Regions from separate parts of the Streptomyces sp. NPDC002580 genome, predicted to be linked through region 2. Evidence: riboswitches for the same ligand, from Rfam matches in the RefSeq annotation. Region 2 holds a riboswitch; the other holds the start of a gene.
What was found. Region 2 has a riboswitch for glycine ahead of gcvP (aminomethyl-transferring glycine dehydrogenase). Riboswitches for the same ligand answer to the same signal wherever they lie in the genome.
Positions count from the first base shown of each region.

Region 1: linked by a shared signal. The riboswitch ahead of gcvT (glycine cleavage system aminomethyltransferase GcvT) and the one ahead of gcvP (aminomethyl-transferring glycine dehydrogenase) in region 2 are both predicted to bind glycine.

Region 1 covers NZ_JBIAQZ010000012.1:34,995-42,624, reverse strand. The annotation lists gene ACFYW7_RS31715 (ABC transporter substrate-binding protein) at 1-597, opposite strand, end outside; gene ACFYW7_RS31710 (ABC transporter permease) at 667-1,674, opposite strand; gene ACFYW7_RS31705 (enhanced serine sensitivity protein SseB C-terminal domain-containing protein) at 2,236-3,024, opposite strand; gene ACFYW7_RS31700 (enhanced serine sensitivity protein SseB) at 3,253-4,029, opposite strand; gene ACFYW7_RS31695 (AAA family ATPase) at 4,072-4,761, opposite strand; glycine riboswitch at 5,010-5,109, shown strand; gene gcvT (glycine cleavage system aminomethyltransferase GcvT) at 5,257-6,375, shown strand; gene gcvH (glycine cleavage system protein GcvH) at 6,532-6,909, shown strand; gene glyA (serine hydroxymethyltransferase) at 6,921-7,630, shown strand, end outside.
Region 2 covers NZ_JBIAQZ010000010.1:381,892-389,521, reverse strand. The annotation lists gene ACFYW7_RS29845 (MerR family transcriptional regulator) at 13-687, shown strand; gene ACFYW7_RS29840 (DNA polymerase IV) at 762-2,267, shown strand; gene ACFYW7_RS29835 (PRC-barrel domain-containing protein) at 2,189-2,560, opposite strand; glycine riboswitch at 2,675-2,770, shown strand; gene gcvP (aminomethyl-transferring glycine dehydrogenase) at 2,949-5,834, shown strand; gene ACFYW7_RS29825 (DUF5999 family protein) at 5,969-6,175, opposite strand; gene ACFYW7_RS29820 (hypothetical protein) at 6,549-7,133, opposite strand.

The sequences.
Region 1 (7,630 bases), on a different contig from region 2:
GATCGCCTTCAGACCGAGCTTGTCCTTGGACTTGTCCTTGTAGGGACCCTTGTAGGCGCCCTTCGGGTCGAGGACGTCCTTCAGGTACACCGGACCGCCGGACAGCACGTCCTGCGCCCAGACGCGCTCGATGCCGTACTTGACGTCCTTGGAGGTGATCGCCTGACCGTCCTCCCACTTCACGCCGTCACGCAGCGTGTAGGTGTAGGTCTTGCCGTCGTCGGTGACCTTGGCGAGACCCGTGGCGAGGTCCGGAGTCACCTCCGCGCCGGCCTTGCCGGCCGCGGCCTTGTTCGTGACGAGCTGGCGGCTGTAGTAGCGGGCGAAGTTCCACATGAAGCCGTAGTAGCCACGCGTGGTGTCCCACGAGTCGGCGTCCTGGGCTCCGCCGAACTTCAGCGTCCCGCCCTTCTTGGCCAGCGAGGCCTGGGCGACCTTGTTGTTGGCGGCGTTGAAGCCGGCCGCGCCGTTCTTGGAACCGCCGCCGTTGCCGTCGTCATTGCCGCCGCCGCACGCCGCCGTGGTCAGCAGCGCGGCGACCGCGGCAGCGGCGGCCAGCGCCTGCTTACGCCGCCCTGAGGTGCGTTGGGTAGTCACGATCTCGGATCCTCCGGATTTGATGAGAGACCCCGTGTAGGTGTCACGGGAGGCTTGGGGTACGGCAGTTCAGCGGGAACCCTTCGGGTCCAGCGCGTCACGCACGCCGTCACCGAAGAGGTTGAAGGCAAGAACGGTGATGAAGATCGCCACGCCCGGGACCACCATGTACATCGGGTCCGATTCGTAGTAGTCCATCGCGTTCGAGAGCATCTGTCCCCAGGAAGCCGTGGGCGGCTTGACGCCCACGCCCAGGAAGCTGAGCGCCGCCTCGGTGAGGATGTTGGTGGGGATCATCATCGTCGTGTACACGATGATCGGGGCGACCAGGTTCGGCAGCAGTTCCTTGAACAGGATGTACAGCCGCCCGGCGCCCAGGGATCGGGCGGCCTCGACGTACTCGCGCTCACGCATCGAGAGCGTCTGGCCGCGCACCACTCGCCCGATGTAGGGCCAGCCGAAGAAGCCGATGACCAGGATCATCACGAACACACGCACGCTGGAGCCGGTCAGGCCGAGCATCGTGTTGGGCATCACGGAGACCAGCGCGATGATGAACAGGAGCTGCGGGAAGGCCAGCAGGCCGTCCATGACGCGGCTGATGAGCGAGTCGACCCAGCCGCCGAAGAAGCCGGCGAGGATTCCGAGGACGGTGCCGAGCACGATGGCGACGACCGCGGAGAGGAAGCCGACGAGCAGGGAGATCTGGGCGCCGTAGAGCATGCGCGCGAAGATGTCGCGGCCGTTCACGGGCTCGACGCCCAGCAGGTGGTCACCGCTGATGCCGCCCAGCGACCCCGTGGGGGTACCGAAGAGCGGATCGATCATGTCCTCGTGGTAGAGGTCCGGGTCCTGTCCGACCAGGTTGGTGAGCACCGGCGCGAGCAGGGAGATCAGGATCAGGGCGAGCACGACCGCGCCGCCGGTGAGGGCGAGCTTGTCCCGCTTCAGGCGCTCCCAGGCGATCCGGCCCAGGGAACGTCCCTGTACGGCCTTTTCGTCGGCGGTGGCGACCGCCGCTTCCTCGGCCGCGCTCGGGGCCGCTTCCGCGGTCGGCTCGTGCAATGGTGCCGTCATCTGGCAGGGACCCCTCTCAACCGGCGGTAGCCGGCCCGCGCTTGCCGCTTGTAGCGGCGTGATCAGTCCGTCGTACTTCAGGGGTTAAACCCCTGGAGCCGGAAGTCTTCAATGTTTTGGCGATCTGTTGCCAGGCTTGGCGGCGAATGGATGCGCAAACGTGATGCCATCTGGGAGGTTCCGTTATCCGGACGGTGGATATCAACCATCGAACTGTCGCAACCGGGACATACGGGCTCACAGTTGGGCAACGTCACCCACGTTCACGCCAAATCACCACAGGCCCTCTTCAGGCCGTCCATGGATCAGGATCGGCCATGCTTTGCCACGCGAAGACCAAGAGAGCGGCAATGAGACGTACGTCATGCAAAAAAAAATGAAATGCGCACGCCACGCCGAAAAAGCCTCGACCAGCCACGATGAGCCACCGGCCGCCTTCGTCACCGACAGCCGCGAACCGGTGACACGGCAACGCCGCCCCACTCTTGTCGAGGAGGACGGCGTTCCTTCGTTCCCGCGGCGGCCCGATCGCGTGGAGCGTCCGCCTTCGGTGCGGTCCGGTCAGTACGCGGCACCGCGCGGCGACGGCCCGCCGTACCCGCGGACCGGAGCCGCGTGGGCCTCACGGTCGTAGAACGGCCGGGCGTTGGCCCGCAGCCACATCGCCACCGGGTCGAACTCGTCCGACATCGCGACGGTGGAGACGGGCAGTCCGTCCGGAACCGCGCCGATGGACTGCTGCATCATCGCCCGCACCGAGTCGACGGCGGGCGGCGAAGTGTCGTACACGTCAAGGCCGATGGCCAGGTACGGCGCCCCGAGCGTCGGCTGGACCCAGGCCCGGCGCAACGAGCGCACGGCCGGGGTGAGATGGGCGTTCTGCGTGATCAGGGCGTAGAACTGCGGGATCTCGATGGCCGGTTCGGAGAGCCGGAGCGGGCCCGCGGGCTGCCGCTCCAGACCGGTGGCGATCCGGCGCAGATCCAGCCAGGGAATGCCGAGACCGCCGCCGGGGGCGTGCGGGTTGAGCCAGAGCCCGAACTGGTCGGGGTACAGGGTGCGGGCGACGTCCAGCCCGTCGACCACCTCGTACGAGCGGTTCCAGCCACTGGCCGAGAGCTCCTGGGCCGAGGTGACGCAGGGCGCGTACCCGAAACCGTCCACCTGCATGTTCCCGTACTGGGCGTCCGGGGATCCGGCCTGGCCGTGCCACAGCAGCATCCACACCTGGCCGGACGACGGGGTCGCGAGCGCGCGAAGGAGCGCCTCGTAGGCGTCGTAACGCCCGGGCGTCACCTGGCGCAGCATGTGCTCGACCTGCCCGGCCGCGGCCGTGCCCGACGCGCTCACCCTCAACCGCCCCTTCGCGAACAATTCACGACCAACTCATCCATTCCGCCCCAGACGTCGGTGACGAACGTGCGTCAACGCCTCGACCGGGCCATGAAACCAGCTTATGCGGCGATCGCGCTCCGTCGGGGGAAGCGGTCGACAGCCGAGACCCGCCGTCCCGGGCGGGCCGTGCCCCGCCCCCTCCCGGGCCGCGTGGTCGCCCGCGCGTCCCGGGACGGTGCCGGGTCAGTGACCGTGCTGGTAGAAGGGGCGCACCTGGTCCCGCATCCAGTCGCCGACCGGGTCCTGCGTCACGTCGAGGAGGACCAGGTTCACCGGAATGTTCATCGGGACGCGGCCGAGGGCTCGGCCGAGGGCGTCCAGGGGGAGCGTCCGGGCCTCGCCCTCCCACAGTGAGAGTTCGACGCCGACGAACATGACCGGATCGCCGCCCTCGATGCTGGCCAGACAGCGGCGGGCGCTCAGGACCACGCCGGTCCCGGCGAACTCGGCCGAGGCCGCGGCGAGGAAGTCCATCGGGTCCTCCTGCCAGTCGGGCTCGAAGAGCCGCACCCGGCCGCCGGCGGCCGACCCGTCCAGCGGGGACCGCCCGGCCCGGCACAACTCGGCGACGGCGGGCGGCGGCAGCGGAACGCCCACCACCCCGTCCGGGTTGACCGCGATGCCGACCTGCGGGGGAAGCCCGCGGGCGAACTCCACCGCGGGCGCGATCGTGTAGGCCATGTGGCCGCCGGTGACCTGACGGAACTGTTCCTCGGAGCTGAAGACGGGGACGTACGCCTGGCCCCCCAGCTCCATCGTGGGCAGATCGAGCGGGCCGCTCCGCGGGCCGCCGCCGTTGGGCAGCGGCACCCAGACGAAGCTGCGACCGAGCACCTCGACGATGCGAGCGCCCGTCGAAGGTCCCGCGGGCATGCCGAGGGACGCGGAGAGCACCTCCTCCAGTTCGTTGCCGGGCCAACCGCCGTGCGGGTGGGGGTGCGCCTGTGCCGGGAAGTCCATCTGTCTACCGCCTGCTTCGAACCACTGTTCCGGCTGGAAAGATTAGTGGGCCACCGCGTCCGGTCCATGGCCGAAGTCGATCCTGCGCAGCACGTCCGCCGCGTCCCGGTCGATGAGCACCGCCGAACCGCACCCCTCGGGCAGGTCGCCCTTCTCCACGGAGCGCAGCAGCCGGGCGAGCGCGCCGCGATGGCGCGCGAAGGCGTAGCGCGAGACGCCCCGGCCCCGCTCGCGCTGGCCGTCGAGGGCGGTGTCCGGCGTGACGTCGAGCAGCAGCAGGTGCAGCGCGCCGCCGCGGCGCCGGGCCTCGCGGGCGAGCCAGCGGCGCACCCAGGCCTGGGTGCCGCAGTCGTGCACGACGACTCCGCCCGCTCCGCGCAGCGCGCGGCGCAGACCGGCGTAGTGCGAGAGGCGGACGAGGGGGCGGTAGACCGCGTACGGCAGCAGGCGGGCCATCCGGCCGTCCCAGCGGTCGCGGGTGTCCTGCGAGTCGACGCGCGTGCCGTGGACGGCCCGCCGCATGAGCGTCGACTTGCCGCTGCCGGGCAGTCCGGTGACCACGACGAGGTCGCGCTCCCCGAAGTGGAGTCCGTGCGGGCTGTGGCCCGCACGGTCGCGCAGGTCCCGGACGACGGCCGCCGAGAACAGGCCGCACGCCTCCCGGGCCGTCGCTCCGGGCTGCTCGGGCAGCGCGAGTCCCGAGGCCGTCGCGTACGCCGTGGTCCTGTTCACCGTGACCGTCCTCCCCTTGGATGTGGAGTCCCATCCCCGTCGAGTGTAAAGAGAAGGTAATACGTGGCGCTTCCCATTTCGGTGCACGGACTGCCACAGGCCGGTCACAGATGCGGACCGCCGGGTCCGCACCCCACCGGGCACGGACCGCCGGGACCGGACGGCTCCGGACCGGAGCCGCCGGGAGCCGACTGCCGGGACCCGGCAGCGCGTGCAATGATGGCCGCGCCAACTGCATACCGGCCGCTTGAATCCGCGCGGGAGAGTCCTGGGTAGTACGTGTACCCGGGCGCCGAAGGAGCAAGTCCCTCCCTTGAATCTCTCAGGCCCCGTTACCGCGCGGGCGAGGCACATCTGAAAAGCGGGCCGCTGACCAGTGGCTCCACCCAAGGTGCAAATCAGGACCACCATTTCGTGGGGTCTTGATGAACCTCTCAGGTTCCGATGACAGATGGGGAGGAACGACCTCGCCGTCATGCCTTGGGAGCCAGACCGATGAGCAGCAACGCACCCCGTCACACCGCGCTCGATGCCCTGCATCGTTCGCTGGGCGCGACGATGACCGACTTCGCAGGCTGGGACATGCCCCTGCGCTACGGATCCGAGCGCGACGAGCACCTCGCCGTCCGCACGAAGGCCGGCCTCTTCGACCTCTCCCACATGGGCGAGATCACCGTCACGGGCCCGCAGGCCGCCGAGCTCCTCGCCTTCGCGCTGGTCGGCAACATCGCCACCGTGGGCGTCGGCCGCGCCCGCTACACGATGATCTGCCAGGCCGACGGCGGCATCCTGGACGACCTGATCGTCTACCGGTTGGCCGAGCACACGTACATGGTCGTCGCGAACGCCTCCAACGCCCAGGTGGTGCTGGACGCCCTGACCGAGCGCGCGGCCGGTTTCGACGCGGTCGTGCGCGACGACCGTGACGCGTACGCGCTCATCGCCGTGCAGGGACCCGAGTCCCCCGGCATCCTCAAGTCGATCACCGACGCCGACCTCGACGGCCTGAAGTACTACGCGGGCCTGCCGGGCACGGTGGCCGGCGTTCCGGCCCTGATCGCCCGCACCGGCTACACCGGCGAGGACGGCTTCGAGCTGTTCGTCGCCCCCGCCGACGCCGAGAAGGTGTGGCAGGCGCTGACCGACGCGGGCACCCCCGCCGGGCTGGTCCCCTGCGGTCTGTCCTGCCGCGACACGCTGCGCCTGGAGGCCGGCATGCCGCTGTACGGGCACGAGCTGACCACCTCGCTGACCCCCTTCGACGCCGGCCTCGGACGGGTCGTGAAGTTCGAGAAGGAGGGCGACTTCGTGGGGCGCGCCGCGCTCGAGGAGGCCGCAGCCCGTGCCGAGCAGAACCCGCCGCGGGTCCTCGTCGGCCTGATCGCCGAGGGGCGTCGCGTGCCGCGCGCCGGGTACTCGGTCGTCGCCGGCGGCGAGGTGATCGGCGAGATCACCTCCGGTGCCCCCTCCCCCACGCTGGGCAAGCCGATCGCGATGGCGTACGTCGACGCCGCGCACGCCGCACCGGGCACCCCCGGTGTCGGCGTGGACATCCGGGGCAGTCACGAGCCGTACGAGGTCGTGGCGCTGCCGTTCTACAAACGCCGGAAGTGACACTGGTCCGCAAGGGCCGGACACCACACGGACGTCCACCGGGCACCGGGACCGACAGGCGACCCGACGGACTCCGGACGTGACCCCGGGCACATCCGCCCGGGTCACCCACGCTTCCCTCCATCTGCACCCACCGCGTACAGGAGAATTCAGGCCATGAGCAACCCCCAGCAGCTGCGCTACAGCAAGGAGCACGAGTGGCTGTCCGTCGCCGAGGACGGCGTCGCGACGGTCGGCATCACCGAGTTCGCGGCCAACGCGCTCGGCGATGTCGTCTACGCCCAGCTCCCCGAGGTCGGTGAGACGGTGACCGCGGGCGAGTCCTGCGGCGAGCTGGAGTCGACCAAGTCGGTCAGCGATCTGTACTCCCCGGTGAACGGCGAGGTCGTCGAGGCCAACCAGGACGTGGTGGACGACCCGTCGCTGGTGAACACCGCGCCCTTCGAGGGCGGCTGGCTGTTCAAGGTCCGCGTCGCCGACCAGCCGGAGGACCTGATGTCCACCGACGAGTACACCGCCTTCACCGCCGGCTGAGGAGTCACCGCATGTCACTTATGAACACCCCCCTCCACGAGCTGGACCCGGACGTCGCCGCCGCCGTCGACGCCGAGCTGCGCCGTCAGCAGTCCACCCTGGAGATGATCGCCTCGGAGAACTTCGCTCCGGTCGCGGTCATGGAGGCCCAGGGCTCGGTCCTGACCAACAAGTACGCCGAGGGCTACCCGGGCCGCCGCTACTACGGCGGCTGCGAGCACGTCGACGTGGCCGAGCAGATCGCCATCGACCGGGTCAAGGAGCTGTTCGGCGCCGAGTACGCCAACGTGCAGCCCCACTCGGGCGCCTCCGCCAACCAGGCCGCGCTGTTCGCGCTGGCCCAGCCCGGCGACACGATCCTCGGCCTGGACCTGGCGCACGGCGGTCACCTGACCCACGGCATGCGTCTGAACTTCTCGGGCAAGCAGTTCAACGTGGTCGCGTACCACGTGGACGAGGCCGGTCTGGTCGACATGGCCGAGGTCGAGCGGCTCGCCAAGGAGCACCGCCCGAAGGTCATCATCGCGGGCTGGTCGGCGTACCCGCGCCAGCTCGACTTCGCCGAGTTCCGCCGGATCGCGGACGAGGCCGGCTCCTTCCTGTGGGTCGACATGGCCCACTTCGCGGGTCTGGTCGCGGCCGGTCTGCACCCCAACCCGGTGCCGTTCGCGGACGTGGTCACCTCCACCACGCACAAGACGCTCGGCGGTCCCCGCGGCGG
Region 2 (7,630 bases):
ACGGAGGTCGGCGTGCGAAGCAGCGGCGACGGTACGGCTGGGGGTGCCCCCGGACACGGTCTGGGGGAGAGCGGCCCGTACCCTCCCCCAAGCTCTCGGCTCGGCACGAGCAGGGGGCATCCCCATCATGGCGGCGCGGCCGATCACGTTCCGCGGCGGCCGACGGCAGTGCCCGGAGAGGGTGAGGCTGTTCCCGAGGAGGTCGGTTACCGGGGACCCACGGCGTGCGCCGCCGCGGGCATCACCTATCGGCAGTTGGACTACTGGGCGCGGACCGGACTGGTCGAACCCAGTGTGCGAGCCGCCTACGGGTCGGGGACGCAGCGCCTCTACAGCTTCCGCGACGTGGTGGTCCTGAAGATCGTCAAGCGGTTCCTCGACACCGGGGTGTCGCTGCAGAACATCCGCAGCACGGTCCAGCACCTGAGGGAGCGCGGCTTCCAGGACCTGGAGCGCATGACGCTGATGAGCGACGGCGCGACGGTCTACGAGTGCACCTCGCCCGACGAGGTCCACGCGCTGTTGCAGGGTGGCCAAGGGGTTTTCGGAATCGCCGTCGGTGTGGTGTGGCGGGACGTCGAGGGTGCCCTGTCGCAGTTGCACGGGGAGCGGGTGGACACCGGTGAGACCCTCCTCGGGCACAACCCCACCGACGAACTGGCACGGCGCCGCAACCGCGCGGTGTGACGCGGGGGACCTTCGATGACGTGATGCCCCGGCGTGCCGGGGCATTGTCAGTGGCGTAGGGCAGCATCGGAGATGTGAGAACCGCGCCGACGATCCTGCATCTCGACATGGACGCCTTCTTCGCCTCGGCGGAGCAGGCGTCCAAGCCGAGCCTGCGGGGGAAGGCCGTCGTCGTGGGCGGGCTCGGACCCCGCGGAGTGGTGGCCACGGCCTCGTACGAGGCACGTGTCTTCGGGGTGCATTCCGCGATGCCCATGGCCCAGGCCCGCCGGCGTGCTCCGAACGCGGCGTATCTCGTCCCGCGCTTCGGTCTCTACCGCGAGGTCAGCGAGCAGGTGATGCTCCTGCTGCGGGCCCTGTCGCCGCTGGTGGAGCCGCTGAGCCTGGACGAGGCGTTCGTGGACCTGGAGGCGGGCGGGACGGCCTGGGACGAGGTCTCGGCGCGGCTGGCCGCCTCAAGACTGCGCGCGGACATCCGGGCGGTCACGGGGCTCACGGGGTCGGTGGGGCTGGCCGCCTCCAAGATGCTGGCGAAGATCGCCTCGGAGCAGGCCAAACCCGACGGCCTCGTGCTGATCGAACCGGGTACCGAGCGTGCGCTGCTGGCACCGATGTCGGTGCGGACGCTGCCGGGCGTCGGGCCCGCCACGGGCGACCATCTGCGGCGGGCCGGGATCACCACCGTCGGGGAACTCGCCGAGGCGGGAGAGGACGAGCTCGTACGGATGCTGGGGAAGGCTCACGGGCACGCGCTGTTCGCGATGGCGCTGGCCCACGACGACCGGCCCGTGGTGGCCGAGCGGGAGACCAAGTCGGTGTCGGTCGAGGACACCTACGACGTGGACATCCACGACCGGGTCCGGGTGGAGCTGGAGGTGGCGAGGCTCGCCGACCGGTGTGTGCGGCGGTTGCGCGGGGCCGGGCTGTCGGGGCGGACCATCGTGCTGAAGGTGCGCAGGTACGACTTCTCGACGCTGACCCGGTCCGAGACGCTGCGGGGACCCACGGACGATCCCGGGGTCGTACGGGAGGCCGCCGGGCGGCTGCTCGAGGGGGTGGACACGACCGGCGGCGTCCGCCTGCTGGGGGTCGGGGTCTCCGGACTCGCGGACTACACGCAGGAGGACCTGTTCGCCCAGGCCCAGGCCTCCGCCCTGGGGGAGGCGCCTGCCGACGAGCAGTCCGCGGACGAGCCGGCCGAGCGGACTCCCGCGGAGGAGGAGCCCGCCGAGCGGCGCTGGCCCTCGGGGCACGACGTCCGGCACGCCGAGCACGGGCACGGGTGGGTGCAGGGGAGCGGGCTGGGGCGGGTCACGGTGCGGTTCGAGACGCCGTACTCCGAACCGGGGCGGGTGCGCACGTTCCGGACCGACGATCCACGACTCGTACCGGCGGATCCGCTGCCCCTGGTGGAGTGGAGACCCGAGGAGGCCCAGGGGCCGCCGGAGGGGTCCGGGCCGACGGCGCCGGACCTCGGGACGGGGGTTCCCGATCCGGGGTCTCAGGCGTCCTCCGAGCCCGCGAGCCGGCCGAAGTCCCGGTCCGGCGGCGGGGGCGGGGACGCCACGTCGAGACCGTAGTGGTGGTAGAGCTGGAGCTCTTGTTCGGGGGAGAGATGGCGGCCCACGCCGAAGTCGGGGGCGTCCTTGATCAGGGCGCGGTCGAAGGGAATCCGCAGGGTCCCCTCGACGACCTCGCTGGGCTCCAGGGGCACGAAGGCGTCCCTGCTGAACAGCCCGGTGCGTATGGCGGCCCACTCCGGTACGCCGGTCGCGTCGTCGAGATAGACCTCGTCGATCGTGCCGATCTTGGTGCCGTTGCGGTCGAACGCCTTGCGGCCGATCAGGTTGCGCGGATCGATGTCGGTCTGCACGGGCCCTCCACGTGTCGCAAAACTCATCCGTAAGCACTACAAAAGAGCACATTGGGGAAGGCGGCCACTCGAAGGCCGGTGTCTTGTCCCCGCTGGTAGGCTGGCGGTGGCTGCTGATCCCGTGCGGGAGAGTCCTCCAGACTTCACCGGAGGCGCCGAAGGAGCAAATCCTCCCCAGAATCTCTCAGGCTCACGTACCGCACGGACGAGGTCACTCTGGAAAGCAGAGCGGGTGTCGATTGCCTCCGCTCTCACCGACGGTGAAAGCCGGGTCGTCCACGGACGGTCCGGTGAAGCTCTCAGGTCGAGATGACAGAGGGGGAGGCCGTCGGGGTACCCGTGCCGGGGTGCCCCTCGAAGGTCGCGTCAGACCAGGAGGCCTCCGCAAATGACCGCCCATCGCATTCCGCTCTCCGAGCTCGAACAGGGAATCCCCTTCGAGCAGCGCCACATCGGGCCCGACTCCGAAGCACGGGCCAAGATGCTCGCGCACGTCGGATACGGCTCGCTCGACGAGCTGACGGCCGCCGCGGTGCCGGACGTGATCAAGAACGCCGAGGCACTGAAGCTGCCGGCCGCGCGCACCGAGGCCGAGGTGCTCGCCGAGCTCCGCTCCCTCGCCGACCGCAACCAGGTGCTCGGCTCGATGATCGGCCTCGGTTACTACGGCACGTTCACGCCGCCGGTGATCCTGCGCAACGTCATGGAGAACCCGGCCTGGTACACCGCGTACACGCCGTACCAGCCGGAGATCTCGCAGGGCCGTCTCGAGGCGCTGCTGAACTTCCAGACCGTCGTCGCCGAGCTGACCGGACTGCCGACCTCCGGTGCCTCGCTGCTCGACGAGGGCACCGCCGCCGCCGAGGCGATGGCGCTGTCCCGCCGTATGGGCAAGAACAAGAAGGGCCTCTTCCTGGTCGACGCGGACGCGCTGCCGCAGACCGTCGCCGTCATAGAGACCCGGGCCGAGCCGACCGGTGTCGAGGTCGTCGTCGCCGACCTCGGCGAGGGCATCCCGGCGGACCTCGCCGGGCGCGAGATCAACGGTGTGCTGATCCAGTACCCCGGCGCCTCCGGTGCCGTACGTGACCTCAAGCCGGTCATCGAGCAGGCGCACGAGCTGGGCGCGGTCGTCACCGTCGCCGCCGACCTGCTCGCGCTGACCCTGCTGACCTCGCCCGGCGAGCTCGGAGCGGACATCGCGGTCGGCACGACGCAGCGCTTCGGTGTGCCGATGGGCTTCGGCGGTCCGCACGCCGGCTACATGGCGGTGCGCGAGAAGTTCGCGCGCAGCCTCCCCGGCCGGCTGGTCGGTGTGTCCGTGGACGCCGACGGGAACAAGGCGTACCGACTCGCCCTGCAGACGCGTGAGCAGCACATCCGTCGCGAGAAGGCGACCAGCAACATCTGCACGGCCCAGGTGCTCCTCGCCGTGATGGCCGGCATGTACGCCGTCTACCACGGTCCCGAGGGCCTGCGGACCATCGCCCGGCGTACCCACCGCTACGCCACGGTCCTGGCCGCCGGCCTGACCGCGGGCGGAGTCGAGGTCGTGCACGGCGCGTACTTCGACACGCTCACCGTGCGGGTCCCGGGCCGGGCCGCCGAGATCGTGGCCGCCGCCCGTGAGCACGGCGTCAACCTCCACCCCGTCGACGCCGACCACGTGTCGATCTCGTGCGACGAGACGACCACCCGTGACCAGCTGGCCGCCGTGTGGACCGCCTTCGGTGTCGACGGTGACGTCGAGGCGCTGGACGCGACCACGGCGGACACCCTGCCGTCGGCGCTGCTGCGCGCCGACGAGTACCTGACGCACCCGGTCTTCCACCAGTACCGCTCCGAGACGGCGATGCTGCGCTACCTGCGCCGGCTCTCCGACCGCGACTACGCGCTCGACCGCGGCATGATCCCGCTGGGCTCCTGCACCATGAAGCTCAACGCGACCACCGAGATGGAACCGGTCACCTGGCCCGAGTTCGGGCAGCTGCACCCCTTCGCGCCCGCCGAGCAGGCCCAGGGCTATCTGACCCTGATCCACGAGCTGGAGGACCAGCTCGCCGAGGTCACCGGATACGACAAGGTGTCGCTCCAGCCCAACGCCGGGTCGCAGGGCGAACTGGCCGGTCTGCTGGCCGTGCGCGGCTACCACCGCGCCAACGGCGACGACCAGCGCACGATCTGCCTCATCCCGTCCTCCGCGCACGGCACCAACGCCGCCAGCGCCGTGATGGCCGGCATGAAGGTCGTCGTCGTGAAGACGGCGGACGACGGTGAGATCGACGTCCAGGACCTGCGCGCCAAGATCGAGCAGTACCGCGACGAGCTCTCGGTGCTGATGATCACGTACCCCTCGACGCACGGTGTGTTCGAGGAGCACGTCGCCGACATCTGCGCCCAGGTGCACGAGGCGGGCGGTCAGGTCTACGTCGACGGCGCCAACCTCAACGCCCTGGTGGGCCTCGCCAAGCCGGGCCACTTCGGCGGCGACGTCTCGCACCTCAACCTGCACAAGACCTTCTGCATCCCGCACGGCGGCGGCGGCCCGGGCGTCGGCCCGGTCGGTGTGCGCGCCCACCTGGCGCCGTACCTGCCGAACCACCCGCTCCAGCCCGAGGCCGGTCCGAAGACCGGTGTCGGCCCGATCTCGGCCGCTCCCTGGGGCTCGGCGGGCATCCTGCCCATCTCCTGGTCGTACGTCCGGCTGATGGGCGGCGAGGGCCTCAAGCGCGCCACACAGGTGGCCGTGCTCTCCGCCAACTACATCGCCAAGCGTCTGGAGCCGCACTACCCGGTGCTGTACACCGGCCCCGGCGGTCTGGTCGCGCACGAGTGCATCATCGACCTGCGCCCGCTCACCAAGGCGACCGGCGTGAGCGTCGACGACATCGCCAAGCGCCTCGTCGACTACGGCTTCCACGCGCCGACGATGTCGTTCCCCGTGGCCGGCACGCTGATGATCGAGCCGACCGAGTCCGAGGACCTGGGCGAACTCGACCGGTTCTGCGACGCGATGATCGCGATCCGCGCCGAGATCGAGAAGGTCGGTTCCGGCGAGTGGACGGCGGACGACAACCCGCTGCGCGGGGCGCCGCACACGGCCGCCGCGCTCGGTGGCGACTGGGACCACCCGTACAGCCGCGAGGAGGCCGTCTTCCCGGCCGGTGTCTCGGCCGCCGACAAGTACTGGCCGCCGGTGCGCCGCATCGACCAGGCGTACGGCGACCGGAACCTCGTCTGCTCCTGCCCGCCGCTGGACGCCTACGAGGACTGATCAGCGCTCGGAACGTGGACGCCTACCCTGAGTAGTCGTCCTCGGGCATGCGTCGGGGCCGGTTCGGAGAGTACGTCTCCGGGCCGGCCCCTCGTGTGTCTGGGCGGCCTGTCGGGGCCACCCGGTCGTGCGGCTCAGGCGGCCGTCATCACCTGTGCGCCGCCCAGCGGGCGGTGCGGGGCGATGATCTGGCCGTCGGGCAGGAGCTCACCGGTGTCCTCGAAAAGCAGAACGCCGTTGCACAGCAGGCTCCATCCCTGCTCCGGGTGGTGCGCCGCGAGGCGGGCGGACTCCCGGTCGGCTGATTCGGCTGAGGGACACGGTGGCTGGTGCTGGCACATGGATGGGATCTTTCGCTGGGTCGAGTCGTGAGTGATGGCTGTGGTGTCTGTCTCGCGGCTTGAAGTGCTCATGGCCGCCCCCCGTTGATGTGTGGTCTGGACCCAGTGTTGCCCCACGGGCGTGAATCCGCAGGGATTTGAGGGCACCGCTTCTCACAGGTTGATGACGCAGCACCCGTGCGGAGGGTTCACCTCAACTGCGGTGTCCTTTCGGGTGGTTCGAGCTGGCCGGATGGGACTAGTCCGGTGGGGCCCGGGGCGGGTTTCCCCTCGTACGAGCGGTGTCGGCCCCTGATGAGCGAGCGGGTTCCCGGGCCGGCGCGGCAGTGTGCCCCGCGGCCGGGTGACGGCCGCGGGGCACGGGTGTGAAGGCTCAGGCGGGTGAGCTGAGCAAGGGGGCGGGGGTGACCCGGTGGGTGAGGACGGGCAGCAGTTCGGCGACCCGGTGCGGGCGGTGCGCGGCGATGCCGGGTGGGGCGGGTGCGAGCGGGACCAGGAGGTCGGTCGCCGCCGGGTGGCCGGTGGCGCCGTCCGCCGTGCAGTCGCCGTGCAGCCAGAGGGTCAGCATGTACAGCTCGGGTACGGACAACAGGCGTGCCTGGTAAGGCTGTTGCATGGTCTCGGCCTGGCGTACGGCACGTTCGGTGGCGGCGATGTAGGGGCCTTCGAAGAAGCGCGAGAAGGCCCAGCCGTCGGGGGTCAGCATGGTGTCGGCCGCGGCCACCGCGCGGTCGCCGCAACGGATCAGGAAACGCCACCCGGCGAGCCGGGTGGTGGAGGCGCCTTCGGGAGTGATGCGATCCAGGACGTGGACGGGCAGCGGGAGTTCGGGGGTGGCGGGTCCCTGTGCCAGGCGCAGGGACGGGGTTCGGGCTTCGCGGACAGCGGTGGGGGAACCGAGTGCCGTGAGGACGGTGCGCAGGGCGGGCGCGGGAGCCGGGGGTACGTGCAGCGGCATGGTGGGTCGCCTCTCATTCGACAGGCACAGTGGCGCGAGGGCGGGGGCGGACGGCGCTGTCAGCTCTCGGGTCAGAGGGGCGAGGGGTCTGGATCTGCCGACAGGTTGTCGCCTGCCGTCGTGACCGAGACGACAGGACCTAGGACCGCGAGCGCCAACTCTCTGCCTCGGTAGCGGAGTTTATACGACGCGTGTTCAGCCGGTGTTTCGTCTAGGCGGCCCGAATATGAAGCGCAAGGCTCAATTAGGTCGATGAAACGAGAGGTTCATCCCGATTCTGTGCGATCGAATCGCGATGACCTCGGAATACTGCGCGGCAGCGGACGGCCGATTCACGTCGGTGCTTTTCGCGAGATCATCACAGGCGGTAAACTTGCGTATTGCTTCATGCCTGGTGAATGTGCCCGGGGGCCGGAGTCCAGCGTAGCGGCCGAAGAGCGCGGGCGGGACGTTATGGATCGTGTTGCCTGGGCATCATCCTCCGTGACCCGGGACGC